One region of the Streptomyces sp. NPDC014991 genome, then DNA from elsewhere that is predicted to be linked to it. Evidence: riboswitches for the same ligand, from Rfam matches in the RefSeq annotation. Region 1 holds a riboswitch; each other region holds the start of a gene.
What was found. A riboswitch is a leader RNA that binds a small molecule or an ion and turns the genes downstream of it on or off. The one in region 1 is predicted to bind cyclic di-AMP.
Positions count from the first base shown of each region.

Region 2: linked by a shared signal. The riboswitch ahead of ACF1BE_RS09155 (M23 family metallopeptidase) and the one ahead of ACF1BE_RS21335 (transglycosylase SLT domain-containing protein) in region 1 are both predicted to bind cyclic di-AMP.
Region 3: linked by a shared signal. The riboswitch ahead of ACF1BE_RS04085 (M23 family metallopeptidase) and the one ahead of ACF1BE_RS21335 (transglycosylase SLT domain-containing protein) in region 1 are both predicted to bind cyclic di-AMP.
Region 4: linked by a shared signal. The riboswitch ahead of ACF1BE_RS25490 (C40 family peptidase) and the one ahead of ACF1BE_RS21335 (transglycosylase SLT domain-containing protein) in region 1 are both predicted to bind cyclic di-AMP.

Region 1 covers NZ_JBIBVY010000013.1:103,071-110,450, reverse strand. Annotated here, with positions in the region: gene ACF1BE_RS21350 (ATP-grasp domain-containing protein) at 1-1,134, shown strand, start outside; gene ACF1BE_RS21345 (FAD-dependent oxidoreductase) at 1,181-2,383, shown strand; gene ACF1BE_RS21340 (HAD family hydrolase) at 2,568-3,380, shown strand; gene ACF1BE_RS21335 (transglycosylase SLT domain-containing protein) at 3,415-3,903, opposite strand; cyclic di-AMP (ydaO/yuaA leader) riboswitch at 3,907-4,087, opposite strand; gene ACF1BE_RS21330 (polyprenyl synthetase family protein) at 4,678-5,688, shown strand; gene ACF1BE_RS21325 (outer membrane lipoprotein carrier protein LolA) at 5,934-7,181, shown strand; gene ACF1BE_RS21320 (ABC transporter ATP-binding protein) at 7,220-7,380, shown strand, end outside.
Region 2 covers NZ_JBIBVY010000004.1:136,424-143,803, reverse strand. Annotated here, with positions in the region: gene ACF1BE_RS09180 (DUF5998 family protein) at 1-466, opposite strand, end outside; gene ACF1BE_RS09175 (hypothetical protein) at 753-878, opposite strand; gene ACF1BE_RS09170 (GNAT family N-acetyltransferase) at 888-3,764, opposite strand; gene ACF1BE_RS09165 (HPr family phosphocarrier protein) at 3,942-4,223, shown strand; gene ACF1BE_RS09160 (GntR family transcriptional regulator) at 4,474-5,160, opposite strand; gene ACF1BE_RS09155 (M23 family metallopeptidase) at 5,375-6,130, opposite strand; cyclic di-AMP (ydaO/yuaA leader) riboswitch at 6,143-6,303, opposite strand; gene ACF1BE_RS09150 (M16 family metallopeptidase) at 6,535-7,380, opposite strand, start outside.
Region 3 covers NZ_JBIBVY010000002.1:18,769-26,148, forward strand. Annotated here, with positions in the region: gene trmB (tRNA (guanosine(46)-N7)-methyltransferase TrmB) at 1-405, shown strand, start outside; gene ACF1BE_RS04075 (PrsW family intramembrane metalloprotease) at 474-1,778, shown strand; gene ACF1BE_RS04080 (aldo/keto reductase) at 1,813-2,757, opposite strand; gene ACF1BE_RS04085 (M23 family metallopeptidase) at 2,856-3,920, opposite strand; cyclic di-AMP (ydaO/yuaA leader) riboswitch at 3,933-4,097, opposite strand; tRNA gene ACF1BE_RS04090 (tRNA-Met) at 4,395-4,468, shown strand; gene ACF1BE_RS04095 (dihydrofolate reductase family protein) at 4,516-5,649, opposite strand; gene ACF1BE_RS04100 (MarR family winged helix-turn-helix transcriptional regulator) at 5,728-6,249, shown strand; gene ribA (GTP cyclohydrolase II) at 6,404-7,048, shown strand; tRNA gene ACF1BE_RS04110 (tRNA-Lys) at 7,168-7,240, opposite strand; gene ACF1BE_RS04115 (amino acid permease) at 7,340-7,380, opposite strand, start outside.
Region 4 covers NZ_JBIBVY010000018.1:53,083-60,462, reverse strand. Annotated here, with positions in the region: gene ACF1BE_RS25520 (adenosylmethionine--8-amino-7-oxononanoate transaminase) at 1-965, opposite strand, end outside; gene bioB (biotin synthase BioB) at 958-2,118, opposite strand; gene ACF1BE_RS25510 (8-amino-7-oxononanoate synthase) at 2,266-3,393, shown strand; gene ACF1BE_RS25505 (DUF397 domain-containing protein) at 3,451-3,672, opposite strand; gene ACF1BE_RS25500 (helix-turn-helix domain-containing protein) at 3,682-4,542, opposite strand; gene ACF1BE_RS25495 (ATP-binding protein) at 4,757-5,215, shown strand; gene ACF1BE_RS25490 (C40 family peptidase) at 5,381-5,854, opposite strand; cyclic di-AMP (ydaO/yuaA leader) riboswitch at 5,857-5,994, opposite strand; gene ACF1BE_RS25485 (hypothetical protein) at 6,431-6,736, opposite strand; gene ACF1BE_RS25480 (ATP-dependent Clp protease proteolytic subunit) at 6,745-7,380, opposite strand.

The sequences.
Region 1 (7,380 bases):
GTGCCCATGTACGCGATCACCGAGGACCCGTACACGCCGGCGGCCTCCTCCCGGTACCTGAGGAAGGCGTTCGTGTGGCCGACGACCGGTGCGGAGGACCCGGGCCACCTGGTGGAGGGCCTGTTGCGGATCGGCCGCCGGATCGGCCGCCCGGCCGTCCTGATCCCGACGGACGAGGAGGCCGCCGTCCTGATCGCCGAGCACCAGGACCACCTGGCCGGCTCCTTCCTCTTCCCGCGCGTGGACCCGGTGCTGCCGCGCCGGCTGGCCAGCAAGCAGGGGCTGCACGAACTGTGCGCGGAGCACGGCGTCGCGAGCCCCACGGCCGCGTTCCCACGGTCGTACCAGGACGTCGTCGCCTTCGCGGACCGCACACGTTTCCCGGTGGTGGCCAAGAACCGTGAGGCGTTCGTGCGGCGCAGGCAGCCCGCGGTGAACGGCACCACGAGGATCGGTACGCGCGAGGGACTGCTCAGCCTGGCCCGCGGCTGGGGCGGGGAGCCCGGCGTCATCCTCCAGGAGTACCTGCCGCGCGAGGACGCGGAGGACTGGATCGTGCACGCCTGCTTCGACCAGGACTCCAGCCCGCTCGCCCTGTTCACCGGCGTCAAGGTGCGCTCCTGGCCGCCGCACGCCGGCATGACGGCGAACGCGTACGTCGTCGACAACCCGGAACTCGCCGGGCTCGCCGCGCGTTTCGTCAAGCAGATCGGCTTCAGCGGCGTCATCGACCTCGACCTGCGCTTCGACCGGCGCGACGGACGGTACAAGCTCCTCGACTTCAACCCGCGCGTGGGCGCCCAGTTCCGGCTCTTCGAGAACGAGTCGGGCGTGGACGTCGTGCGCGCGCTGCACCTGCACCTGACCGGCCGCGCCGTCCCGCAGGGGGAACAGCGCTCCGGCCACCGCTACATCGTGGAGAACATCGACCTCCCCGCCCTCCTCGCCTACCACCGCAGCGGTTACACGACACCGCACGCACCGGTGCGGGCGAGCGGGACGGAGCTGGCCTGGTTCGCGGGTGACGACCCGCTGCCGTTCCTCACGATGCTCGCCCGCTTCGTGCGCCCGGGCGCGAAGCACCTTGGTCAACTGTGGCGGACCCACCGCCGCGGAAGTACGGCCACGAAGTAGGCAAGGCCACGACGGTGTGGCGCACCGCGTCCTGGGGAGGGACTTCGTGATTCGACCGGTTGCAGTCATCGGGGCGGGGCCGTTCGGCCTGTCCACCGCCGCGCATCTGCGGGCACGCGGCATCCCCGTCCGCGTCTTCGGCGAGCCCATGGTCAGCTGGCGTGAGCACATGCCGGAGGGCATGCTCCTCAAGTCGACGCCCGCCGCCTCGAACCTCGACTGCCCCCAGCCCGGCCACACCCTCGCCGACTACTGCGACGCGGCCGGCGTCCGCCGCCTGGTGAGCGACGAGGACATCATCCCGGTGGAGACGTTCACCGCCTACGGCGAGTGGTTCCAGCAGAGGCTGGTCCCCGGCCTGGAGCGGGTGCGTGTCGTCTCGGCCGACCGGGACCCGGGCGGCGGTTTCACCCTCGGGCTGGACTCCGGGGAGGTGTTCACCGCGCGCGCGGTCGTCGTCGCCACCGGTCTGGCCGGGCTCGCCCACCTGCCGCCGGAGCTGGCGGGAGCGGCGACCGGCGGACCGTCCCCGTCCGGTCCCGTCTCGCACAGCTCCCAGCACCACGACCTCGGCCGGTTCGCCGGCCGGGAACTGATCGTCATCGGCGCCGGGCAGTCCGCGCTGGAGACGGCGACGCTCGCGGCCGAAGCGGGTGCGCGCGTGCGCGTGGTCGCGCGCGGACGCGGGCGGGTCGCCTTCGGCAGTCCGCCCTGGCAGCAGCCGGCGTTCCGGCCGCGCTCCCCGTTCGGCCGCGCCTGGTCGCTGTGGGCGCTCAGCCACCACCCGCACCCGTACCGCTTCCTGCCCGAGGCCGCCCGCCACTACCTGGTCCGCCGGGTCCTCGGCCCGCTCGGCGCCTGGTGGCTGCGCGAACGTTTCGAGAGCGGTGTGCGGGTGCGGGACGTCGAGCGGGTGGTGGGCGCCGAGGCCCCGGACGGCAGCCCCGTGCTCACCGTCCGCACCCACGCCGGGCGGACCGAGCGGCTCACCGCCGACCACGTCATCGCCGCCACCGGCTACCGCGTCGATCTCGCGGCGATGGACTTCCTCGGCCACGGACTGCGCACCCGGCTGGCGGTGAGCCGCGGCACGCCCCGACTCGGCCCCGGTTACGTCTCCTCCGTACCGGGTCTGTACTTCACCGGCCTGCCGGCGGCGTCCTCGTACGGGCCGGTGATGCGCTTCGTCTGCGGTACGGAGTTCGCCTCCCCGCGTCTGGCGAGGCACCTGGCGGCGGCCCACGGGTGAGGCGTTGCGTCCGGGCCCGTCACCCGTTCCGCCTCCGTCCGGGCAGCCGGTGCCGAAGCCGCCGGGGCCCACCGTCCAGGGGCCCGCAGGGACCAGCCGGAACCGGCCGGTTGGGGCCGGTCAGCACGTAAGTGCCAGTAGGGACAGGTGAGTCGGCGGGGTGCGGTGTCCGTATTCTCTGATCATGGCACCCACCCCCGCGTACGCCCTGATCGCCACCGACCTGGACGGGACGCTGCTGCGCGGCGACGACACCGTCTCCGACCGGTCGCTCGCCGCGCTCGCGCGGGTGGCGCGGGCCGGTGCCCGTCACCTGGTGGTGACGGGCCGTCCCGCCCCGCGGGTACGGCCGCTCCTTGCGCACCTCGGCTGCACGGGGCTCGCGGTGTGCGGGCAGGGCGCGCAGCTCTACGACGCCGGGACCGGCCGCCTGCTGTGGTCGGTCCGGCTGGACCGGGAGCTGGCGGAGACCGCGCTCGGCAAGATCGAGGCGGAGGTGGGGCAGGTCTTCGCGGCGGTCGACCAGGACGGCGTGGACGGCCTCACGCTCATCGAGCCCGGCTACCGGATGCCCCATCCGACGCTGCCCGCGCTGCGGGTCCGCCGGCGGGACGACCTGTGGCGCGCGCCCATCAGCAAGGTGCTGCTGCGTCATGCCGCCCTGTCCGACGACGACCTGGCGGCCGTGGCGCGTGCGGTGGTGGGCTCGCTGGCGACGGTCACGATGTCGGGGCCGGGGACCGTGGAGCTCCAGCCGAGCGGGGTGACCAAGGCGACGGGGCTGGCGCTGGCCGCCGAGCGGCTGGGGATCGGGGCCGGACGGGCCCTCGCCTTCGGTGACATGCCCAACGACATCCCGATGTTCGAGTGGGCCGGCCACGGCGTCGCGATGGCCAACGCCCACGCCGAGCTCAGGGCGGTCGCGGACGAGGTCACCTCGTCCAACGAGGACGACGGCATCGCCGTCGTCCTCGAGAGACTGTTCCCGGCCGACTGACCGGGATGTCAGCAGCGCCCGCCGCCGGTGCCGGTCAGTACGCGCCGAACACGTTGTCGATCGAGCCGTACCGCGCGGCCGCGTAGTTGCAGGCGGCGGTGATGTTCGCGACCGGGTCGTAGATGTCGAACGACGTTCCGGCCACGTGGTAGGCCTTGAAGGTGGGGTCGATGACCTGGAGCAGGCCCTTGGACGGGATGCCCGCGGCCGCGTTGGAGTCCCACAGGTTGATGGCGGCCGGGTTGCCCGACGACTCGCGGATGATGTTGCGGTAGATGCCGTTGTAGGTGCCCGGGATGCCCTTCTGAGCCATGATCGCGAGCGACTCGCGGATCCAGCCGTCGAGGGTGTTCGGGTAGCCGGCGGGGGTGCCGGCGGCCGTCACGGCGGTGGTGGTGGCCGCGGCGGCGCTGGTGGCGCCGACGAGCGGCAGTGCGAGGAGGGCGGCGCCGGTGCCCGCGGCGGCGAGGGCGCGGACGAGGCGGCTGTTGCGGTGGCGGCGGTACTGAACGGCGGCAGACATGGGTGTTCCTCTCCGACGCCTGCGAGGTGAGCTGTCGGGTTCGGGCGGGGAGGCGCCCGGCCGCGCCCTGGAGAAGGCACGGCTTCACCCCTAGCCGTTCCGGCGCGGCGTGTGCCGTGCCGGAACGGCGGCTTACCTGGGTCCCCCGCTCCTGCCGTACGAATGAGTTCGTGGATGGGTGATGTGGGCGGCGGCAGGATTAGGCGTCCGCCCGACGGCCGGGAACGTATGCGAGAGCACATGTCGGGAACAAGTGCCGGAATCACACAACGCACTATTTGACCTTGATCGACGCTGTATGGGGCACTTGATCCTTTGCGGCTGCCAACCCTCAACTCGCCTATGGCGCAGGGGCTCGGGAGGGTGTGGGCGTGCGGATCGGCCGGACCGGCGCGTGACCCAATTCACGAAATAGCAAATCGCTCCAAAACGGACAAGAAGGGAATCGGGGCGTTCCGGTCCTGAAGTCCGGTGGCGGGGGAACCGGGATCGGGCGCACGTCATTGCCGCGGGTGCGGGCGGTTGGCCGAAAGGGGGCGGGCGGAAGAAGTGGAGACATTACGACACCGTAGGCAAATTACCGTTAAGTCGATAAATGTCCCTTCTTACCACCCGATCACACTCCTGCCCGCTCTGATCTGATACCGCCCAGGCTGGACCGGTGGGCGCTATCGGTGATCGAAAGAGGACCGGATACGCTGAGTTGAGTGAGGGCAGCGACCTATCGACAAACCGTGTGATCGCCAGCAGACAGCAGCAGACAGGAGACCCCTCGTGACCGTCGTCGGGCCGTTTGGGCTGAGCGTGCGGGACCAGGCTCTGGAAGCCGATGTCCAGGCCGGATTGACGGCTGTCGAGGAAGGCTTGCTCGAGGCCACCAAGAGCGAGGTCCCGTTCATCACGGAGGCCGCGCAGCACCTCGTACGGGCCGGTGGGAAGCGGTTCAGGCCGCTGCTCGTGATGCTCGCGGCACAGTTCGGCGACCCCTACGCGCCGGGTGTCGTACCCTCCGCCGTGGTCGTGGAGCTGACCCATCTGGCCACGCTGTACCACGACGACGTGATGGACGAGGCGGCCGTGCGGCGCGGCGTGGCCAGCGCCAACACGCGCTGGGGCAACTCCGTCGCGGTCCTCACCGGCGACTTCCTCTTCGCCCGCGCCTCCCAGATCCTCGCCGACCTCGGGCCCGAGGCGGTCCGGGTGCAGGCCCTGGCGTTCGAACGACTGGTAACCGGCCAGATTCTGGAGACCGCGGGCCCCTCGGACGGCCGCGACCCGGTCGAGCACTACCTGGACGTGCTCGGCGGCAAGACGGGCTCCCTGGTGGCGGTGTCGTGCCGGTTCGGCGCGATGATGTCCGGCGCCGACGAGAGGGTCGTCGACGTGCTCACCCAGTACGGCGAACGGCTGGGCGTCGCCTTCCAGCTCGCCGACGACGTCCTGGACATCGCCTCCGACTCCCACGAGTCCGGCAAGACCCCGGGCACCGACCTGCGCGAGGGCATCCCCACCCTCCCCGTGCTCCGGCTGCGCGAGCGGGCCGCCCGGCTGGGCCGGTCCGAGGACCTCGCGCTGTGCGAGCTGCTGGACTCCGACCTCAGCGACGACGCCCGGCACGCCGAGGCGCTGACCGCGCTGCGCGCGCATCCCGCGCTGGAACAGGCCCGCCGGGACACCGTGCGGTACGCGGAGGAGGCGCGGGCCGCGCTGGCGCCGCTGCGCGAGTGCGACGCCAAGGCGGCGCTGCTGGAGCTGTGCGACGCGGTGGTGCACCGCGCCGGCTGAACCGGCCCGGCACCCCTTCGGGCGGCGTCTTCCGTACGACCCCTACGGGTCGGGGGAGATGCCGCCTTCGTATGTCATACCGCAGGCGTACACGGAGTTGGCCCCGAGGGCTGACGCTTCCGTGCGGCCGATTTGGTCAGATGGTCACTACGGAAAACACCACTCCTCACCGATTCGGGTGAGAATGGCGGCTCAGGTGGACCAGCGCGAGGACAGCCGCCGCCGACGACGGAGGTAAGGCACACATGGCACCGTACGCATCCGACGACGCAGTGGACGCCGCGCGCGACGAGGACCCGCGTTCCGGCCGGCGCAAGGCCGCCCGGTACGCCGTCCCGGTCGCGGTGGTGGGGGTGGCCGCGGTCACGATCGGCCTCGTCCCGGCGCTCGCCGACTCCGGTGACCCCGACCTGCCGAAGATCAGCGCACAACAGCTCGTCGAGAAGATCGCCAGGTCGGACGTGCAGCAGCTGTCCGGCACCGTGAAGATCAGCACCGACCTCGGGCTGCCCGAACTCGGCGGCCTGGAGAACAGCCTGCTCTCCGGGGCGGACAAGGGCTCCGGCGACGGCTCCTCCGCCGACCCGCGGACCAGGCTCACCGAGCTGGTCTCCGGCACGCACACCCTGCGCGTCGCAGCCGACGGCCCCGACCGGCAGAAGCTGTCGCTGCTGGAGAGCGGCGCCGAGTACAGCCTGATCCACGACGGCAAGGACGTCTGGGGCTACGACAGCAAGAGCAACGAGGTCCACCACTCCACCGCGGCCGGCTCTGGGGGCCACGGGGCCGAACCGCCGGCGATGCCGAAGGACTTCGCCGACAAGGCCCTGAAATCGGTCGACGACACCACGTCCGTCACCGTCGACGGCACCGCCCAGGTCGCCGGGCGCGACGCCTACAAGCTGCTGATCAAGCCCAGGCAGTCCGGTACCACCGTCGGCGCGATCAGCATCGCCGTGGACGCGCGGACGGGCCTGCCGCTGAAGTTCACGCTGACCCCGAGCGGCGGCGGTGCCGCCGTCGTCGACGCCGGCTTCACCCGGGTCTCCTTCGCCGAACCGGCCGCCTCCACCTTCGACTTCACCCCGCCCAAGGGCGCGAAGGTCACCGAGGAGAAGGACGGGTCCCCGGGACGGGAGCACGCCCCGGGGAACGGCGGGAAGTTCAGGGACGGGTCCCCGGCGCGGGGGCACGCCCCGCGGGACGGCGGGGAGTTCGCCAAGGGACTGGGCGGGGCCACGGTCCTCGGCAAGGGCTGGACGTCCGTCGCCGCCTTCGACACCGGCGCCAAGGGCGGCCTGCCCACCGGCGCCGAGGGCGGTGACCTCGGCGGCTTCCTCGGCTCGCTCGGCGAGCCGGTCTCCGGCGCCTTCGGCAAGGGCACGGTCTTCTCCACCCGTCTGGTCAACGCCCTGATCACCGACGACGGCAAGGTCTACGCCGGCGCGGTCACCAAGGACGCCCTGGTGAAGGCGGCCGACGCGGCGAAGTAGCCCGTCCGGGCACGACGAAGCGAGGGGGAGGGGAGCCGATGGACGAACCGTCCGCCGCGAGACCCGGCCCGGGGCACACGCCGGATCCCGGGCCGGCGGTGGCGCGGGCGAGCGTCATCGCCACGCGCGGGCTCACCAAGCGCTACCGCGGCGGACAGCTCGCCGTCGACGGTCTCGACCTGACCGTCCCGGCGGGCAG
Region 2 (7,380 bases), on a different contig from region 1:
AGCCGTGGTCCGCGTCGCAGTTGGGGTCGCCGCAGGCGGCGGGCTCCAGGTCGATGCGGCTGACCGCGCCCCAGCCGATGGTCAGCACGACCTCGCGGGGAAGCGTGCCCGGCGTGTACTGCTCGGGGTTGGCCACCACCCGGCTGACCACGACCGACGAGATCCGGCTGAGCTTGACGGACTCGGTGGAGGTGGTGGCGTACGGCGTCGGGGAGGTGGTGTCGGCGGCCTGCTCGTCGGTGTGGCTGACGATGAAGCGGTTGCCGGTGAGGACCAGCACCGTCACATGCCGGCGCACCTCGTTCTGGTCGAACGTCGTCTCCTGGTGGACCAGGTACGACCTGATGGGTTCGCCGCCCACGGCGGCCTCCACCGCGTCGGCCACGAGGGCCGGGTAGTAGCCGCTGCGCTCGATCGCCGTGCGCAGCCCCTGGGTCGTCGTACTGGTCTTGGCCATGGCGTCCATCCTAATCCGTGGGCGGAGGCGGTCCGGGCCAGTCACGGGGCCCGGGGCCGCCCGTGCGTCCGGGCGCGGGGGCCTCGGCGCGAGCCCCGGCCGGATCTCCGGCCGCTCGGCGGCGATCGGACAGGACACGGGTTCCGGTCCGCCGGCGTCCGCCTCGAACGCGACGAGGAGCGGCGCTCCTCGGCCGGTGCCCGCGCGGACCCCTCCGTCCCGGCGGCCGTGGGCGGGCGGAAGCCGGGGTCCTGGGCGCTCCGCGGGCAGGAGACGAGGGCGGGACCGACGAGGATCAGCCCAGGCCGTGGTGGTGGGTGAGGTCGTACCCGGCCGCCCGGCGCGGCTGCCCCGCGGCCCGGACGACGGCCTTGCGGTCCCACCAGCTGCCCTCGGGCAGCTCCCGTCCGGCGATCTCCACGCGCCCCGCTCAGTAGGCCGGCAGCGTGCGCGGGCCCAGGTCGTCGCGGGCGGGCGGGGGCGCGAGCCGTACGGTGGCGCCGAGGACACTCACGCCCTGCGGGGCGACGACGACGGGCTCCAGGGTGACCGCGACCACCTCCGGATGGTCGTCGACCAGCCTGGACACCCGCAGCAGCAGCTCCTCCAGCGCGGGGGTGTCGACGGGCGTGGAGCCGCGCCAGCCGAACAGCAGCGGTGCGGTGCGGATCGCCCGCACCAGCGAGGTCGCCTCCCGGTCCGTGACGGGAACCAGCCGGTGCGCCATGTCCCCGAGCAGCTGCGACGCCGCCCCGGCGAGCCCGAAGGACAGCACGGCCCCGGCCGCCGGATCGATCACGGCTCGTACGACCGTGTCGACCCCGCGCGGCGCCATCCCCTGCACCACCGGCCGCAGCTCCTCCGGCTGCCCGAACAGCTCGGCCAACTCGGCGTACGCCCGGCGTAGTTGCTCCTCGTCCGCGAGATCCAGGCGTACGCCGCCCAGGTCGGCGCGGTGTCTGAGGTGCGGGGCGGTGGCCTTGAGGGCCACGGGGTAGCCGAGCGCGCGGGCCGCCGCGGCGGCGGCCTCCGGGGTGGGCGCGGGAAACGCCCGACGGACGTGGACGCCGTACTTCTCGAGCAGCTCGCAGGTCTCGGCGGCCGGGATCGTCAGTCCCTCCCCGCGCGCGAGCAGCTCGCCGATCAGGCGGGCGGCGCCCTTCTCGTCGATGTCGTCGTACTCCGGCACCTTCCCGGGGTCGGTCGCCTCCCGGCGCCACTGCGCGTACTTCACCGCTTCGGAGAGCGCGCGGACGGCGCGCTCGGCCGCGGGGTAGGCGGGGATGAGGCGGGTGCCTTCCGGCGGGGCCGACGGCACGGCAGCGGGTGCCGCGCCCGGCCCCGTGTCCGCTGTCGTGGTGGGCGGTCGTTCCGCGAGGCGACGGACGGGGTGGGTACCGCCCTCGGGGCCGGGCGTCCTGTCGGCGGCTCCCGGCGCGGTGCTCGCCGCGGCCGACAGCGCTTCGGCCAGCCCTCCGAGTTCCACGTGCACCACCAGCACCGGCTTTCCCGGCACCGCGGCCGAAGCGGACCGCAGCGCCGCCGCCAGCTCGGCGTCGCCCGGAGACGCCTCCCCGATGGCGGGGATGGCGGTGACCACCACGGAGTCGCAGGTGTCGTCCGCCAGCGCGGCCGACAGCGCCCGGTGGAAGTCCTCCGCCGTCGCCCCGGTCGTCAGGTCCACCGGCCGCGCCGGCCGCAGCCCCTCGGCCAGACACCGGTCGTACGTCAGTACGCCCAGCGATTCGGAGTTGCCGAGGATGGCCACGCGCGGCCCGGCGGGCAGCGGCTGGCGGGCGAGCAGCAGGCCCGCGTCGACCAGCTCGGTGATCGTGTCGACCCGGATCACCCCGGCCTGCCGGAGCAGCGCGGAGACGGTGGCGTACGGCAGCCGTGTGGCCCGTACGGCGTGCCCCTGCGGGGCCGTCCCCGTGCCCTGCACGACCACCAGCGGCTTGGCCGCCGCCGTCCGCCGGGCGAGGCGGGTGAACTTGCGGGGGTTGCCGATGGACTCCAGGTACATGAGGACGACGTCGGTCTCGGGGTCGTCGTACCAGTATTGAAGGACGTCGTTGCCGGAGACGTCCGCGCGGTTGCCGGCGGAGACGAAGGTGGACACGCCGGTGACTCCGGTGACCCCTCCCCCGCGCCGGTGCAGCCGTGACAGCAGGGCGATGCCGATGGCCCCGGACTGGGCGAACATCCCGATGCGGCCGGGGCGGGGCATCTCCGGGGCGAGGGAGGCGTTCAGCCGGACGTCCGCGGCGGTGTTGATGATCCCGAAGGCGTTGGGGCCGATGATCCGCATGCCGTACGCGCGCGCGGCCCGGACCAGCGCCCGCTGCCGCTCCCGTCCCCCGGGACCGCTCTCGGCGTATCCGGAGGAGAGCACCACCAGCCCCTGGACGCCGTGTTCCCCGCACTCGGCGACCACGGCGGGCACGTGCTCGGCCGGTACGGCGACGACGGCGAGGTCCACGGGCCCCTCGACGTCCCGCACCGACCGGTACGCGGGCACCCCGTCGACCTCCTCCAGGTCCTCGGGGAAGGCCTTGTTCACGGCGTGCAGCCGGCCCGGGTAACCGGCGTCGCGGATGTTGCCGAGGATGCTGCGGCCCACCCCGCCGGGGGCGCGGCCGACGCCGACGACCGCCACGGACCCGGGCGCGAGGAGCCGCCGTACCGAGCGGGCCTCGGCGCGCTGCTCCCGCGCGCGCTGCACGGCCAGTGAGCGGTCGGTGGGTTCGAGGCCGAACTCCAGGCGGACGACGCCGTCCTCGAAGCTGCGCCTCTGGGTGTAGCCGGCGTCCGTGAAGACCTTGATCATCCTGCTGTTGGCGGGCAGCACCTCGGCGGCGAAGCGGCGGATGCCCCGCTCGCGCGCGACGGCCGCGACGTGCTCCAGCAGGGCGGAGGCGACCCCGCGGCCCTGGTGGGCGTCCTGGACGAGGAAGGCGACCTCGGCCTCGTCGGCGGGCGCGGAGGCGGGCATGCCGTCGGCGCCGATGCGGTCGTAGCGTACGGTGGCGATGAACTCGCCGCCGATGGTGGCCGCGAGTCCCACCCGGTCCACGAAGTCGTGGTGCGTGAAGCGGTGGACGTCCTTGGCGGAGAGCCGTGGGTACGGAGCGAAGAAGCGGTAGTACTTCGACTCGTCCGACACCTGCTCGTAGAAGCTGACCAGGCGGTCGGCGTCGTCGACGGTGATGGGCCGGATGCGCGCGGTACCCCCGTCGCGCAGCACCACGTCCGCCTCCCAGTGGGCGGGGTACTCGTGCCGGTCCTGCCGGTCCGCCGAGGTCTGCATGGGCCCCAGAGTACGGCTCGCGTACGACAACGGCGCGAGGCAGTCTGTGGGGGACGACACGCCGGACCGAGGCCGCGGTCCGACGGCGCACCGGAGGGGACGAAGGCCCGCTCCGGGCACGCTTCACGATATGGGAAACTGGTCTAGACAACCCTGAGCACTGAAGGGCAGCAACACATGGCTGAGCGCCGCGTCAACGTCGGCTGGGCCGAGGGTCTCCACGCCCGCCCCGCTTCCATCTTCGTCCGAGCCGCCACGGCCACAGGCGTCCCGGTGACGATCGCCAAGGCTGGAGGCGATCCCGTCAACGCGGCCTCCATGCTGGCCGTCCTGAGTCTGGGCGCCCAGGGAGGCGAGGAGATCGTCCTCGCCTCCGACGCCGAGGGCGCGGACGCCGCCCTCGACCGCCTGGCCAAGCTGGTCTCCGAGGGCCTCGAGGAGCTGCCCGAGACCGTCTGAGCGGCACCGCACAGAACGCCGGAGCCGCGTTCGCCCCCCGGGGCGGCGCGGCTTCGCCGTATCCGCGCAAAGCTCCGCACGGTCCACCGGTTTCCGGCCGCCGGTTCACAACCGGCCCGCGCCGGCATTTCCCGCGAATTCACGGAGAGCGGTTTTCACACGGCGGAGGGCAGCGGGAGGCAGCGGAGGGCAGCGAAAAAAGCCCGCCGAGGCCCCCCGAAATGACTCTCCTTTGTATACGGTGTCCCTGTTAATTCCGCGGGCCCGTCGTGTTTACGGCCCGTTGCGAAGTCCTCACACGCTCCGCGGCGCCCGAGAAACGCAGCCGGTGGCCGCCGGTGGCACGCTCGGTGTGCAGCGCGGTGAGCGCCCGCGCGCGCTCGCCGTCCCCCCGCGCCACCGCGTCCACGATCGCCCCGTGCTCCGCCCACGACTCCACCGGGCCGAGCGGCGTCGCCACCGCGTACATCCAGGCGATCTTGTGCCGCAGCTGGGTGAGCACCGAGGTCAGCGAGGGACTGCCGGAGGCCTGGGCGAGCGTCTCGTGGAACCAGCCGCCCAGCGCGCGCAGATCCTCGCTGCCGCCCCTCCTGGCCCGCTCCTGGCCCAGCCGGACCAGTCCGCGCAGCACCTTCAGATGGGCCTCCGTGCGTCGCTGCGCGGCCCGGGCGGCCCCCAACGGCTCCAGCAGCATCCGCATCTCCAGCAGGTCGGCGGCCTCCTGCTCGGTCGGTTCGGCCACGCACGCGCCCGCGTGCCGGCGTGTCACCACGAAGCCCTCCGCCTCCAGGGTGCGCAGGGCCTCTCGGACGGGGACACGCGAGACGCCGTAGCGGCGGGCCAGGACTTCCTCGGTGAGGCGGCTGCCGCGCTCGTAGACACCGGCGACGATGTCGTCCCGGACAGCGGTGCACACCGATTGCGCCGGAATACGCATGACCGACCTCCGCCTCAATACCCGTAAAACGCCGACGATGGACGCGTGTTCCCGCGACTCTATTCCAAGGGACTCGAATTTCCGACGGCAGGGAGTCATCCATGGATATTTTTTGGTCAGCGGGTCCTGCGGGCACCGGAAGGAAACGCGGAAAAAGGCGAAAGCCCCGGCTCGGTGAGCCGGGGCTTCGGATGCCGTGCGGACGACCGTCCGGTCAGACGTTCACGCCGTGCTTGCGGAGATAGGCGACGGGGTCGATGTCCGAGCCGTAGTCGGGGGTCGTACGGGCCTCGAAGTGCAGGTGCGGGCCGGTGACGTTGCCGGTCGCGCCCGACACGCCGATCTGCTGCCCCGGGACGACCTTCTGGCCCACCGTGACGCCGATGGACGACAGGTGGCCGTACTGGGTGTACATGCCGTCGGCCATCCGGATCACGATCTGGTTGCCGTACGCGCCGCCCCAGCCAGTGGAGACGACCGTGCCGGAACCCACCGCGTGGACGGAGGTGCCGCTGGCCGCGTGGAAGTCGACGCCGGTGTGCGAACCGGAGGACCACAGGGAGCTGCTGGCCTGGTAGGCCGTGGAGACGTACGAGTGCGCGATCGGGATCACGAAGGCGTTCAGCCGCTTGCGCTCGGCCTCACGAGCGGCACGGACCCGCGCCTCACGGACCTCCTCGGCCCGCTTCGCGGCCGCCTTCTCCGCGGCCTCCTCGGCCGCCTTCTGCTCGGCGGCCTGCTGCTGGGCGGCGGCCTGCGCGTCGATCTGCTCGGCGACGTCGTCGTTCACGGTGAGGACCGGAGTGAGGCCGGTCTGCTCCACGGGGCTTTCGGCGGCGAGCGCCGGGGACGCAGCGAGGGTGCCGATGACACCGGTGGTGGTGAGGGCCGCGACACCCGCCGCCTGAGCGGTGGTGCGCTTGACCCGGCCGGGCTTGCGGTGCTTCCCGGTGGCGCACATGAACGCCATGAAGTGGCTGGTCCTTTCCTTCCCTCTCGCCTACCGGGTTAGCTGACGGGTTCGGAGCAGGAAGGTCTCCTACGGGCCCCCTCGCTCACGCGCGGGCGCCCGATTCACCCCAGGGACGATGGGTCCCCGGCTCCCCTGGCTCGCGCCGTACGGGGACTCGGCGATGACTGTCCGGTGCCGCGGGTGCGGCGCACTGCCTGACGAACAGCCCGCATGACGGTACGGCGGCCCGCTTCTCATCCTCAAACAGATCCGGGTTTTTGTAGCGCATCCCACAGGGCAGACAGGCAACCTCCGCCCCAAAACGGGCATCTGAGGGAACGAGTGGAACAGCAGGGGCCCTGACGACCCGTAGGTCGGCAGGGCCCCACGCGCACATGGCACCGGCGCGTCCGCCGGTGCGTCTACTCCGCGGCGACGACGGTGACTTCGCCGATGCCGAGCGCCTCGACCGGCGCCTTGATCTGGGACGCGTCACCGACGAGGACCGTCACCAGGCGGTCCACCGGGAAGGCGTTCACGACGGCCGCGGTGGCCTCCACCGTGCCCGTTGCGGCCAGCCGCTGATACAGCGTCGCCTGGAAGTCGTCGGGCAGGTGCTGCTCGACCTGGTCGGCCAGCGTGCTGGCGACGGCCGCCGCGGTCTCGTACTTCAGCGGCGCCACACCGACGAGGTTCTGCACGGCGACGTCCCGCTCCGCGTCGGTCAGGCCCTCCGCCGCGAGCGTGCGCAGCACCTTCCACAGGTCGTCCAGCGCGGGGCCGGTGTTCGGCGTGTCCACCGAGCCGCTGATGGCGAGCATCGCCGCGCCCGTGCCGTCCGGCGCCGAGCGCAGGACCTGACCGAAGGCGCGCACACCGTAGGTGTAGCCCTTCTCCTCGCGCAGGACGCGGTCCAGTCGGGAGGTGAGGGTGCCGCCGAGGCAGTACGTGCCGAGCACCTGGGCGGGCCAGACCCGGTCGTGCCGGTCGGCCCCGACGCGGCCGATGAGCAGCTGCGTCTGGACGGCACCGGGCCGGTCCACGACGATCACGCGCCCGGTGTCGTCGGCGGTCACCGGCGGGACGGGCCGCGGCTCGCCCGGCGTGCCGGTCCAGGCGCCCAGGGTGTCGGCGAGCAGCGCGTCCAGATCGGCGCCGGTCAGGTCGCCGACGACGACCACGGTGGCCGTGGCGGGCCGCACATGGCGGTCGTAGAAGGCGCGCACGGCCTCCGCGTCGATCTTCCCGACCGTCTCCTCGGTGCCCTG
Region 3 (7,380 bases), on a different contig from region 1:
GACGGGCTGTCCAACGTCCGGGTGGGCAACGGCGACGCGATCATCCTGCTCCGGGAGATGCTGCGCCCCGACGCGCTGGACGGCCTGCGCGTCTACTTCCCCGACCCCTGGCCCAAGAAGCGGCACCACAAGCGGCGCCTCATCCAGCCCGAGTTCCTCACCCTGGCGGCGACCCGGCTGAAGCCCGGTGCGATCGTGCACTGCGCGACCGACTGGGAACCGTACGCCGAACAGATGCTCGAGGTGCTGAGCGCGCACCCCGACTTCGAGAACACGCAGGCGGAGGGCGGTTTCGCCGGACGCCCCGAGTTCCGGCCGCTGACCCGTTTCGAGGGACAGGGGCTGGACAAGGGCCATGTGGTGAACGACCTGCTGTTCCGGCGGGTACCACACCGGGAGCGTTGAGCCCGGCCCCGCGCCCGGACCGATAATCCGCTCCTGCCCCTCGTCCCGTCACCGTTAGGGTCGATGCCGTGGCCACCAGTCCTCCGTTTCCGACCTGTCCCCCGAGCCCCGGCGGTGGTGTGCTCCGCCATCCGCACTGGTGGCAGCGCAGGTGGGTGCGGTACGGGGCGCTGAGCACGCTGCTGGCGCTGTCGGGCCTGGTCATCCTGGCGCTCGTGCGGCGCCAGACCGGCACGGAGGGCTTCGTCGTCGGGCTGGGGCTGGCCGTGCTGCCCGTGCCCTGGCTGACAGCCGCGTTCCGGTGGCTGGACCGGGTGGAGCCGGGGCCCTGGCGGAACCTGGTCTTCGCCTTCGCCTGGGGAGCGTGCGCGGCGGCGCTGATAGCCATCGTCGCCAACAGCTTCGCCACCCGGTGGATCGCCACCTCGACCGCGGACCCGGCCGGCGCCGACACCCTCGGGGCCACCGTGATAGCGCCGATCGTGGAGGAGTCCGCGAAGGCCGCGGCCGTCCTGCTGGTCTTCCTGTTCCGCAGACGTGACTTCACCGGGATCGTGGACGGCGTGGTGATAGCGGGGGTCACCGCGACCGGGTTCGCGTTCACCGAGAACATCCTGTACCTCGGTACGGCCTTCGGGACCGACCAGCTCACCGGCGACCGCGGCATCGCCTCCGTCACCGCCGCCACGTTCTTCGTCCGCATCGTGATGTCGCCGTTCGCGCACCCCCTCTTCACGGTCCTGACCGGCATCGGCTTCGGCGTCGCCGCGCTGTCCGGCGAGCGGCAGCACGTGCGGCGGGTCCTGCTGCCGGCCGGCGGACTGCTGCTCGCGATGAGCATGCACGCCTTCTGGAACAGCTCCTCCACGTTCGGCGAGTACGGGTTCTTCGCCGTCTACGCCGCCTTCATGCTGCCCGCGTTCGCGCTGCTGACCTGGCTCGCGATCTGGACGCGGCAGCGGGAGCTGCGGACGGTGCGCGCGGAACTGCCCGCGTACGTGCTGGCCGGATGGCTGGGCCCGGCCGAGCCGTTCGCGCTCGGGTCGATGCGAGCCCGGCGGATGGCCCGGGACTACGCCCGGCACCACTTCGGCCGTGCGGCGGCGCGGGAGGTGGCGCGCTACGAGGCGTACGCGACCTCGCTGGCGTTCCTGCGCCACCGGGGACGGCGCGGGCGGGCCGGGGCCGACTTCGCCGTACGGGAGCGGGAGCTGCTGGACGAGCTGTGGCGACGCAGGGAACCGGCACGCCCGGCACTGGAGTACGCGGCCCGGGCCTCCACGCCGTCCCGGCCGGTGTACGCGGGACCCGTGCCGTACTGGCACGGTGTCCCGGCGGGCGCCCACCCGGCGTACAACCCGTACCGGTCGTAGCCGGGACGGCCGGGCAGGATCGGCGCCCGGGGGTCTACGCGGAGGCTGTCGTCAGGGCTGCCAGCTCGTCGTCCGTGAGCTTCAGGTCCGCCACGCCCAGCAGCGCCGGGAGCTGTTCCACCGTGCGTGCCGAGGCGATCGGGGCCGTGACGGTCGGCCGGGCGGCGAGCCAGGCCAGGGCGACCGTGGCGACCGGGACGTCGTGGGCGGCGGCGATGTCGTCCAGGGCCGCCAGGACCCGCCGGCCGCCCTCGGAGTCCGCGTACTTCTGGGCCGTACCGGCGCGGGCGCTGTCGACCGTCGTACCGGGGCGGTACTTGCCGGTGAGGAAGCCTGCGGCCAGGGAGAAGTACGGGACGGCGGCCAGGTTCTCGCGGGCGGCGAGGTCCTGGAGCGGGCCCTCGTACGTGTCGCGGGAGACCAGGTTGTAGTGGGGCTGGAGGGCGACGTAGCGGGCCAGGCCCTCGCGGTCGGAGTGGTCGAGGGAGGCCCGAAGACGCTCGGGGCTGATGTTGGAGGCGGCGATGTGCCGGACCTTGCCGGCCTTCACCAGCTCGTCCAGCGCGCCGATGATCTCCTCGACCGGCACCTCGGGCTGGTCGAAGTGGGTGTAGTAGAGGTCGATGTGGTCGGTGTCCAGGCGGCGCAGCGAGGCGTCGGCGGCGGCCTTGATGTTCGCCGCGGACAGGCCCCGGAACTCGGGGTGCTGGCTCACCTTGGTGGCGATGACGACGTCGTCGCGGTTGCCGCGGGCCTTGACCCACTTGCCGATGATCGTCTCCGACTCGCCGCCCCGGTTGCCCTCGATCCAGGCGGAGTAGGAGTCGGCGGTGTCGACGAAGTTGCCGCCGGCGGCCGAGTAGGCGTCCAGGACGGCGAAGGAGGTCCGCTCGTCGGCGGTCCAGCCGAAGACGTTGCCGCCGAGGGCGAGCGGGAAGACCCGGAGGTCGGAGGAGCCGAGTGTGCGCAGTGATGTCAGTGAGGTCATACGTCACCACAACGCCGGCGGCGGGTGGTCACATCCCGCGACCGGCGCCAAGTTCCCGCAAAGACCGGAAGGAGAGGAGGGCCTCCTGGTCAGGGGGTGAGGCCCTTGTCCCGTAGCCACGCCATCGGGTCGATGCCGGTGGCCTGGCCGCCGGGGTGGACCTCCAGGTGCAGGTGCGGGCCGGTGACGTTGCCGGTGGCGCCGACACGGCCGATGACCTCCCCGGTGGTGACCTTCTGCCCGGCGGTGACGTTGATCGAGGACTGGTGGCAGAACCACAGCTCGGTGCCGTCGTCGAGGGTGAGGATCGTGCGGTAGCCGTAGGAGCCGGCCCAGCCCGCCTCGGTGATCGTGCCACCGTGGACCGCCTTGATGAGGGTGCCGGTGGGGGCGGCGAAGTCGAGGCCGGTGTGGTGACCGGAGGACCACATCGTGCCCGCCTGGCCGAACGTCGAGGTGATCGTGTACGAGGAGGTGGGCAGCGTGTACTGGCCGGCCAGCTTCGCCTGCTCGGCCTGCCGCTTCTCCTCGGCCTCCTTCGCGGCCTTCTGCTCCGCCTTCTTCTCGGCCGCGGCCTCCGCCTCGTCCTTGGCCGCGGCCGCCTTTGCGGCGGCCTCCTTCTCGGCCTGGGCGGCGGCGTCCGCGCTCTGCTTCTCGGCGGCGGCGAGCGCGACGGTGGTGGCCCTGCTGTCGGCCTGGCCCTGCTGCTGCTCGGCCTGGGCCATGATCCGGTTGCGCAGGGCCTCGCCCGCGTCGGTGCCCTGCTGGTCGTCCGCGGAGGCCACGCCGACGCTGCTGAGCGCCGTGGTGGCGGTCTCCGGAACCGCGGTGGAGGTGTCGTCGAAGAGGGAGCCGACGGAGGGCAGGTCCGGCAGGGAGATGGAGACCGGCGGCTTGCCGGTGTTGGCGCTGGCCATGCCGCCCGCGCCGACCGCGGCCATCACGCCGACGCCGAGGACGGTGGAGCTGCGGGCGAAGCCGCCTCGCTGCTTGGCGACGCGGTGCCGGCCGCGGACCGGGGCGACGGAGTCCTCGGTGGGGTTCCACTCCTCCCAGGGGCCCTCGTCCGCTCGGTAGGCGTCGTAGCCGAAGGTCTCGGTCTCGCGCTGAGCCGGCACGAACGGGGTTTCTGGGGCAGGCCGGTTGGACGCCACGCGGGCGCGCTCCTTTCCTTCCTCCGCCTACCGGGTTAGCTGACGGGTTCGGAGCAGGAAGGTCTCCTACGCGCGTATACCGGTCGTGGACTCCGTGAGCTCCACGTCGGCATTCGCGAGATTCACCCCAGGGTGGTGGTTCCCCGGTTCCCTTGCGGGATTCGGCGTGTGCGCGCGGAGCCGTCGCTGGTGACGGCTGGGACGACCGCGCTGCGTTATCGAACGTTAATAGACCTGCCAGTCACTTTCCAAGCCGTTCGCCTTGATCATTACAGTTCTCCCCCGGGGACTTACCGGTCACCATGCCTGCAAACCGGGCGAGTTGACGGACGTACAGGAGTCACTCGCGGCTTTGATGGTGACTCAATCGTCATCGCACGGCGCCCGTCCGGTCACCGTCGGTGACGAACCCCGGGGGGCACGGAACCGATGTGCATCGCACCCCGCGGATGGCGTACAGTAGAGACACAACGACGCGGGGTGGAGCAGCTCGGTAGCTCGCTGGGCTCATAACCCAGAGGTCGCAGGTTCAAATCCTGTCCCCGCTACTGAAGACTCAGGGCCGGAATCCATTGGATTCCGGCCCTGAGTGCTGTCAGGCGAGCAGATGCCCGTTCGGCGCCTTGGCGAGGGCCTCCAGCTCCGGGAGCACGACGACCCGGGCGCCCGCGCCGGTCAGGACGCCCGTGCCGTCGGCCGCCGCGACGAACGTGTCGGGCTCGCGCCACGCCGTGACCACCCGGCGCACCCCGGCCCGCAGGATCAGCTCGGCACAGGGGGCGGGCCGGGAGGCGCGGCGGGCGCAGGGTTCGAGGCTGCTGTAGACCGTGGCGCCGGGCAGGCGCGGGTCGGCCGGGTCGGTCTTCGCCAGGGCCGCCTCCTCCGCGTGGACCACCGGGTCGGCGCCTTCGCGGGAGTGGCCGCGGGCCAGCTCCGTACCGTCGGCGGCGACCACCACCGCACCGACGCTGAACGCCGTCCGGGAGGGCGGGCAGAGCGCGGCGAGTTCGCAGGCGGTGCGCAGCCAGTGGCGGTCGGCGGGGGTGGGGACCGGGCCGGTGCCGGGGGCCGTGGGCTCGTAGCGCATGAGGACGACGTCCTCGATGCGGCGCGTGTCGGTCAGGCGCAGGCGTCCGCCCTGGTAGGCGCCGGGGCCGAACAGGCGTGGGGCCGCGGGGTCGCCGACGAGGAGCGGGGCGAGGACCAGCTGGAGTTCGTCGGCGAGGTCCTGCTGGAGCAGCTGGGTGTGGACCTGCCCGCCGCCCTCGACCATCAGGCGGCCGACGCCCCGCACGTCGTGCAGATGTTCCAGCAGGGCCCGCCAGTCCAGGGCGGGGCCGAGCGTCACGACGTCGGCGGTGCCGCCGAGGAGGCGGGTGGCCCGGCCGGCGCCGGCGTCGGTGGTGTAGACGACCTTGTCGCCGCCGGTGTGCCAGAAGTGGGCGCCGGGGTCGAGGTCCCCGGATGCGGTGACGGTCACCTTCAGCGGGTACGCCGGCCGGCCCGCGGCCACCCGCGCCGCGCGCCGCTCGGCCGAGTTGACCAGCAGGCGCGGATTGTCGGCGCGGATCGTGCCGGCGCCGATCAGGATGGCGTCGACGGAGGCCCGTACCGCGTCGACCCGGTCGAAGTCGGCCGGGCCGGACAGCAGGAGCCGCTCCGGGCCGGTGTCGTCCAGGTAGCCGTCGAGGGAGACGGCGGCGGACAGCAGTACGTACGGCAGGGGCATCGGCGTACTCCCTCGCGGCAGGCCCGGTGGACCGGCCGAAGTCTTGGTTCAAATTTGGAACAAACCTACACTGGCGGCATGACGACCCGCTGGCTCACTCCGCAGGAGCAGCGCGCCTGGCGCGCCTACCTCGCCGCGTCCCGGCTGCTGGAGGACGCGATCGACCGGCAGCTCCAGCAGGAGGGAGGCATGCCGCATCTGTTCTACTCGGTGCTGGCCAACCTCTCCGAGGCTCCCGGCCGGCGGCTGCGCATGACCGATCTCGCCGAGACGCTGAAGATCACCCGGAGCAGGCTGACGTACGTGGTGACCCGGCTGGAACGGGACGGCCTGGTGCGCCGGGAGACCTGCGGTCAGGACCGGCGCAGCTCGCTCGCGGTGCTCACGGACGAGGGGACGGCCGTGCTGGAACGTACGGCGCCCGGCCACGTCGGGACCGTGCGCACCACACTGTTCGATCGTTTGACCCCGGAGCAGGTGGGACAGCTCGAGGAGATCTGCGCGGGGATCGCGCGCGGCCTCCAGGGGGAGGACGGCGGCGGCGGGGCCGCGACGGAGGACGTGCCGTGGCGCCGACGGTCGTCGCCCTGTTCCGACTGACGCCCCGCGCTCATTGCTCTGAAACAGGTGCGAATCGCGGACCACGTGAACCACGACCACGCGGACCACGAACCACGTGGTCCGGAACCATGTGGGCCGTGACCATGTAGGCCGTGACCATGTGGACCGTGGACTGAACCCGGAGACCCCACGCATGCCCGACATCCCCGCCGCCACCCCGCGCGCACGCGTCCGGGTACCGCTGCGCTTCGCCGACGGCTACGGCGCCGACGCCGAACTCGTCACCTTCCACGGTCTCGCCGACGGTCAGGAGCACATCGCCGTCGTCCTCGGCGACCCCGGGCCGGTCCCACTGGTGCGCCTGCACTCCGAGTGCCTCACCGGCGACGTCTTCGGCTCGGCCCGCTGCGACTGCGGCGCCCAGCTGCGCGAGGCGGTCGAACGCATCGCCGGCCACGGCGGCATCCTGCTCTACCTCCGCCAGGAGGGCCGCGGCATCGGCCTCTACAACAAGCTCGACGCCTACGCCCTCCAGGACCAGGGCCTCGACACCTACGAGGCGAACGCCGCCCTCGGCCTCCCCGAGGACGCCCGGGACTACACGGCCGCCGCGCAGATGCTCACCGCCCTCGGCGTCAGCGAACTGGACCTGCTGTCCAACAACCCCGACAAGGCCGGACAGTTGCGCTCCCTGGGCGTAGCCGTACGGGACCGGGTGCCGACCGGCGTCTTCCCCACGGCCCACAACGTCCGCTACCTCCGCGCGAAGGTCCTCCACACCCAGCACACCCTGCCGCTGGCCGAGCTGCCGGAACTGACGGGGCTGATCACGGGGTAGCACGCACCCGGCGTCCGAGGGGCACCAGAGCCCGGGAAGAGACGCGGCGCCCGGGTCGGCCGAAGCCGACCCGGGCGCCGCGTGGCAGGTCAGAGGGGGTGTCCCCTCACCCGCGCCGGTAGGCCCTGTGGGACTCGAACCCACAACCAATGGATTAAAAGTCCACTGCTCTGCCAATTGAGCTAAGGGCCCAGGCGATGTTGCCTGTCCGAGCATAGCCGGAGGAGGCCGTGTCTCCGATCGGGTATCGGGGACACGGCCGTGTCGGAGGGGCGGGAGTGCGGGGGAACGTTACTTTTCGGCCGGGATGGGCGTGCGGGCGGAGGTGGCGG
Region 4 (7,380 bases), on a different contig from region 1:
GCCACGGCCGCCGCCAGCGGGTTGCCCATGAACGTCGGGCCGTGCGCGAGCACCGGCACCTCGCCGCGTGAGATGCCGTCGGCGATCCGCGCGGTGCACAGGGTGGCCGCCATCGTCAGATAGCCGCCGGTCAGTGCCTTGCCGACGCACATCACGTCCGGGCTGACGCCCGCGTGGCCGGCCGCGAACAGCGCGCCGGTGCGCCCGAATCCGGTGGCGATCTCGTCGAACACGAGCAGTACGTCGTGGGCGTCGCACGCCTCGCGCAGCACCCGCAGGTAGGCGGGGGAGTGGAAGCGCATGCCGCCCGCGCCCTGCACCACCGGCTCCACGATCACCGCGGCCAGCTCGTCCGCGTGCCGGGCGACCAGCTCGCGCAGCTGCTCGGCGTAGGACTCGTCGTACTCCGCGGGCGGCGCGTCCGCGAACACCTGGCGCGGGAGCACGCCGGTCCACAGCTCGTGCATGCCGCCCTCCGGGTCGCACACCGACATCGGCTGCCAGGTGTCCCCGTGGTAGCCGCCCCGCCAGGTCATCAGGCGCTGTTTGCCCGGCCGGCCGAGCGAACGCCAGTACTGGAGGCACATCTTCACCGCGACCTCGACCGACACGGACCCCGAGTCGGCCAGGAACACGTGCTCCAGGCCGTCCGGCGACATGTCGACAAGGAGCTTCGCGAGCCGGACGGCGGGCTCGTGGGTGAGCCCGCCGAACATGACGTGGCTCATCCGGCCGAGCTGCTCGCGCGCGGCCTCGTTCAGCACCGGGTGGTTGTAGCCGTGGATGGCCGACCACCACGACGACATGCCGTCGACCAGCTCGCCGGAGCCGTCGGCCAGCCGCAGCCGGACCCCGCTCGCGGCCTCCACCACGAGCGGCTCGGCACGTCCGGGCATCGGTCCGTACGGATGCCACACATGCCGCCGGTCCAGCTCCAGCAGTTCCGCCACGCCGAGGTCAGGCATTGGGCGCGAGGTCCGTCCCGGCGCCCCGGCGGCGGACGGCGACGAGATCGGTCCGCGGCTCCCGCGCCGCCGGAGCGGCGGCCGTGGCCGGCCCGCAGACGCCGCCCTCGTGGCAGCCCCCGCCGCCCTCGTGGCAGCCCCCGGCGTCCGACCGGTGCTCCGGCAGCGTCACCTCGTCGGCGCCCTCCACCTCGAACCCGGCATCCGCGATCATCTCCAGGTCGGCCTTGCCGGCCTGTCCCTCGCTGGTCAGGTAGTCACCGAGGAAGATGGAGTTGGCCAGGTGCAGCGCGAGCGGCTGCATCGTGCGCAGATGCACCTCGCGGCCGCCCGCGATGCGGACCTCCACGTCCGGGCAGACGAACCGGACCATCGCGAGGATGCGCAGGCAGCGCTGCGGGGTGAGGTTCCACTCCTTGGCCAGCGGGGTGCCCTCGAACGGGATGAGGAAGTTCACCGGAACGGAGTCGGGGTCCAGCTCGCGCAGCGAGAAGACGACGTCGACGAGGTCCTCGTCGGTCTCGCCCATGCCCGCGATGAGACCCGAGCAGGCGGACAGTCCGGCGGCGTGCGCCTTCTGCACCGTTTCCACTCGATCGGCGTACGTGTGGGTGGTGGTGATGTCCGCGTAGGTCGACTCCGAGGTGTTCAGGTTGTGGTTGTAGGCGTCCGCGCCGGCTTCGCGCAGCCGCTCGGCCTGACCGTCGGAGAGCAGGCCCAGGCAGGCGCACACCTCGACGCCCTGGTTCTGCTCCTTGATCGCCTTGATGGTGTCCGAGACGCGGTCCACGTCCCGGTCCGTCGGACCCCGCCCGCTGGCCACCAGGCAGACCCGCTTGGCGCCGCCGGCGAGGCCGGCGGCGGCGGCCTCGGAGGCCTCGTCCGGCTTGAGCCAGGTGTACTTCAGGATGCCGGCCTCGGAGCCGAGCCGCTGGGAGCAGTACGAGCAGTCCTCCGGGCACAGGCCCGACTTGAGGTTCACCAGGTAGTTGAGTTTCACCCGTCGCCCGAACCAGTGCCGGCGCACCTTGCCGGCCGCGGCCACCACATCGAGCAGGTCGTCGTCGGAGGTGGCCAGAACGGCGAGCGCTTCCTCGCGGGTCGGCAGCTCGCGCCGAAGCCCCTTGTCCACCAGCGTGTTCAGCAGGTCCATGAGGCCCGATCCTGTCCTACGGGACCGCCCGGGGCCAAGGAGAGTTTGCACAACGGAGACGGTTCACCGTGTGGGTATTGCCACACACTGGGCGGCTGGTCGTGCCGCTAAGGTCTGTCCGCTACCTACAAAAGCACCGGAGGACCCATGGCGTTCGGCTGGATCGACGAGCAGGCCGAGGCGCGTCGCCGCGCCGGACTCGTCCGCACCCTGCGCCCGCGCCCCGCCGATTCCCCGCTGCTGGACCTGGCGAGCAACGACTACCTGGGTCTGGCCCACCATCCGGAGGTCACCGAGGGAGCGGCCCGGGCCGCCCGGACCTGGGGCGGCGGCTCCACCGGGTCCCGGCTGGTGACCGGCACCACCGAGCTGCACACCGAGCTGGAGCGCGCGCTGGCCGCGTTCTGCGGGTTCGAGGCGGCCCTGGTCTTCTCCTCCGGCTACGCCGCGAACCTGGCCGCGGTCACCGCCCTCGGCCCGCACGGTTCGCTGATCGTCTCCGACGCGGGCAACCACGCCTCGCTCATCGACGGCTGCCGGCTCGCCCGGGGCGGCACGCAGGTCGTCGGGCACGCCGACCCGGAGGCCGTGCGCAAGGCGCTCGGCACGCACGGGGGAGCGGCGATCGTCGTCTCCGACACGGTGTTCTCGGTCGACGGGGACCGGGCGCCGCTGGCCGCGCTGGCCGCCGCGTGCCGGGAGTTCGGCGCCGGGCTGGTCGTGGACGACGCCCACGGGCTCGGTGTGCTGGGCGACGGCGGCCGGGGCGCGCCGTACGCGGCCGGGCTCGCCGGCGCCGGTGACGTGGTCGTCACGGCGACCCTGTCCAAGTCGCTGGGCAGCCAGGGCGGGGTGGTGCTCGGGCCGGCCCGGGTGATCGACCACCTGGTCAACGCGGCCCGCACGTTCATCTTCGACACGGGTCTGGCGCCCGCGGCGGCCGGTGCCGCGCTGGCCGCGCTGCGGCTGCTGGAACGCGAGCCGGAACGGGCGGGGCGAGCCCGTGAGGTGGCCGCGGAACTGCACGCACGGCTGACCGCCGCGGGTCTGGAGGCGGTACGTCCGGACGCCGCGGTGGTCTCCGTGCGGGCTCCGTCCCCGGAGCAGGCGGTGCGCTGGGCGGCCGACTGCCGTACGGCGGGCCTGTCCGTGGGCTGTTTCCGTCCTCCCTCCGTGCCCGACGGCATCTCACGGCTCCGGCTGACCGCCCGCGCGGACCTGTCCGGGGCCGAGATCGACCGCGCTGTACGAGTCATCGGCGAGACGCGACCATGAGTCGGCGTGACACGGCCGTGTGCCGCCGGAGAACGATGAGGAAGCGACCGGTTCCGATCAGAGTGCGGTGATGAATCCCGCCCAGCTGCCGACGGAGAAGAGCAGCGCCGGTCCGGCCGGGTTCTTCGAGTCGCGCACGGCGAGCAGCCCGGCTCCGGGGCCGGAGCGCGGCCGGGCCGTCTCCACGCAGTTGTTGGCGCCCGTGCTGTAGCTGCTGCGCAGCCAGCGCACGTCGTGCAGGTCGGTACTGGCAGGGACGTTCCGAGGCGATGCGGGCATGGTGCCTCCTTACGCGCCATCACCTATTGCGGCGATGTAGTCCAACGAGTCCTCGGGGGAAAGGGCGTGGAACTGAAGGGTGTGGAAGGCCTCGGTGTAGGCCACCAGGTCTTCTTTCCGTTCCAGGTAGAGGCTACTCGTCAACTGGTCGAGAACGACTACATCCAGATCGGAAGTGCTCGGAAATGAGAAGATAACGAAAGGCCCGGTGAGGCCGATATGCGCCCCGGCCGTGAAGGGCAGGATCTGGAGTCGTACCTGGGGCAGGGAGGCGGCCTCCATCAACCGCTCCAGCTGACGGGACATCACCCCGGGGCCACCGACCTCGCGGCGCAGCACCGCCTCGTCCAGTACGGCGCTCAGCGTCAGCGGCGGATCCGCGCGCAACACGTCCTGCCTGGCCAGACGCACCTCCACCAGCGTGTCCAGCCGGTCCTCGTCCAGGTCCTTCACGGCCGCCCGGGTCACCGCGCGGGCGTACTCGGCGGTCTGGAGCAGACCGGGCACGACCGTGGTCTCCAGGGTGCGCATGGCGCTCGCCTGCGACTCCAGGCTGATGAAATCGCGGTACGTGGGCGGCAGTTCCCCGCGGTAGGCGTGCCACCAGCGGTGCCGCCCGCCCGCGTCCTGCGACCCCGCCAGCATCAGCAGCAACTCGCGCAGGTGTCCGTCGAGGACGCCGTAGGCGTCCAGCAGTAACCGCAGATCGGCCGGTTTCACACCGCTGGCGCCGGTCTCGATGCGGCTCACCTTCGACTGGTGCCAGCCGACGAGCCGGGCCGCCTCGCCGCTCGTGAACCCGGCGCCGGTTCGCAGCCTGCGCAGTTCCGCGCCGAGTTTGCGACGGCGCACTGCCGGACCGTTCTGCATGGGCTCCTCCTTACTCCTTCCGGGCCGCCCACATACGGTTTCGCAGCGCAGAGTTCACCGCTTCGAGCGACAGATATATGCATATCCCGGTGGATCGCTCCCCCTGACCCACCCGTTGGTGGCAGTCTGGCGAACAAGCACCAGTTCCGGGACCGTACTCGAAGCATTCGCTGTATGTCGGACCGCGGTCCCGCGGGAAAGGGACGACGTCGCCATGGCAGACCATCTGGAAGCATCCGTCACTCTGCCGAGCGATCCCGCCTCGGTCTCCGCCGCCCGCTCCTATGTCGTGGGCACCCTCGCGGAGTGGGGCCTGCCCTCGGACACCGAGACGGCCGACACCGTGCGGCTCATCGTCTCGGAGCTGGCCACCAACGCCGTGCAGCACACCCTCGGCCAGTCACCCACCTTCACGGTCGCCCTCGCACTCGACCGGGACGAGCACCTGCGCATCGGCGTAACGGACAGTCATCCCCGCTTCCCGAAGAGACTGCCCGCCGCCGTGCAGCAGGACAACGGCCGCGGCATGGTCATCATCCGCTGGCTCACCGCGGAGCACGGCGGCAGACTCCGTGTCCGCCCCACCCGTGAGGGCGGCAAGACGGTCTGCATCGAACTGCCCTGGACGCTGCCGGCCGCCCCGTTACCGGCAGGCGGACCGCGGGAGCCGTGAGCGTCGTGGCCGCCCGGCCGGCTCCGTGGGGCACGTGACGGCCCCGGGCCGCCCGCGGGCTGCGGGCGGGCACCGGGGCGGCGCTACGGCGCTCGGAGCGGGCCTGGCGCCCGGAGCCGGCCGTTTCACCGGGGCCGGCGCCGCCGCTCCCGCTCCCCGGCCGGGTCAGCTGACCCGGCCGTACCAGACGCTCCTGGTCCAGATCTTCTGGAGCCTCACCACGTCACCGGTCTTCGGGGCGTGCCAGATCTTGCCGTGGCCCGCGTAGATGCCGACGTGGTACACGTTGGAACCCGAGTGGAAGAACACCAGGTCGCCCGCCTTGCGGCTGCGGGCGGAGATGTGGTGGGTCTTGTTGTACTGCTGGGCGGCGGTGCGCGGCAGCTTCTTGCCCACCTTCTTGAAGGAGTAGAGGGTCAGTCCCGAGCAGTCGAACCTGCGCGGTCCTGTGGCGCCCCACTTGTACGGTGCACCCTTCTTGGAGGCCGCGACCTTGAGTGCCTTCGTCGCCATCGTCGCGGCGGACGCGTCGGTGGCGAGGCCGGGCACTGCGATCGAGCCGCCCACGGCGGCGAGGGTGAGGGCCGAGGCCGTGCCGGCTCGGGCCATCAGCGACGGGACACGATTGAGCGCAGTCATGCGCAACCCTTCGTCAGCCGCCTGTGAAGGATGACCTGTCGGATTCGGGCTGGCGAAGTTGCCCGGCCGCGTTGCCACGGCTTCACCCCAAGGGCTGCTCGGAACCCCGCCCGTCCGCGTCGAGCAGACGAACATGTGTTCCGGCGACCCGTCTTGCCTGGGTCCTCCACTCCTGCCGATCCACTCCTGTCGACCGGTCATCCGGGCGGCGGCAGGACTCGGCGTCCGCCCGGATCGCCCCGCCGCGGTGGCGGGGGCTTGTCGTCAGTCAGGGATCTTGACCTACAACTGTCGGAAAATCCCAACGGAATCGGGGATTTGTGGTTTTACTCACCACTCACCCGTTCGGGTGGACGTCGGTGTGTTCGAGCCACCGTCAGCACCCGTGCGTATGCCCGGACCTGGGGCTAAACGCTTTCCGGCGCAGACTGAATCCACGTGCCGCACAAGTCGGGAAGCCCGAAAATCATTCTGGATGTCCATCGGATGGGCGTACGTCGTTCGGGCCGTTTCAAGTCCGGCCCGAACGGTAGGCGTCGACACGGCTTGCCCCGTCCAGCGGGTCGGGTGTCCCCCTCAGCCGACGGTGTCGGGCGGGAGCGCGACGCGAGCGGTGCGGCGCTCACCGTCCAGCACGCGCAAGGCCCGTGCCAGCGTGTCCCCGTGCAGCTCCCTCTCGCCCCGCTGGTGCATCACCTCGAGCGCGTCCCGCAGCTCTGCCGCCTTGCGCACCAGGGCCTGGGCCGCACGCAGCCCGTGGTACGTGTCCCCGTGCCGGGCCGGATTGACGCGGCCCAGCAGGTCGGCCGCCTCCAGGTAACGGTCGATCAGGTCACCTTCGGCCCGGGTCAGCGCGGGCAGCGGTGGCAGGTCCGGCGGCATCGGGGCGCTCACCTCGCGTCCGGTGCGCCGGGCGCGTCCCGGCGGCTGGGCACGATGTGGTCCACCAGGCCGTAGGCGAGGGCCCCGGGGGCGTCCAGGAAGAGGTCCCGCTCCAGATCCTCGTGCACCTGCCCGGCCGTGCGCCCCGTGTGCCGGACGAGCATCTCCGCCAGCAGCGCGCGTACCCGGGTCAGTTCCTCGGCCTCGATGAGGAGATCACTGGGCTGGCCGCGCAACGGTTCGGGCAGCCCGGGCTGTTCGATCAGCATGCGCGCGCCGGGCAGCGCGGACCGCTTGCCCGGCGCGCCGGCCGCGAGCAGCACCGCGGCGGTGGAGGAGGCCTGTCCCAGACAGTACGTCGCCACGTCGCAGCTGATGTAGCGCATGGTGTCGTAGATCGTGGTCATGGCGTGGAAGGGACCGCCCGGCGAGTTGACGTACAGCGTGATGTCCCGGTCCGGGGCCGCGTGTTCGAGGTACATGAGCTGCGCCGTCACGTCGCTCGCGGCGGCGTCGTCGACCGGGGTGCCGAGGAAGACGATCCGGGACTCGAAGAGCTTGCCGTACGGGTCGAACGTACGGGCGCCGCTTCCCGTGCGTTCGGTGAACTCGGGCAGGACATGGCGGGCGAACGGTCGGGACAT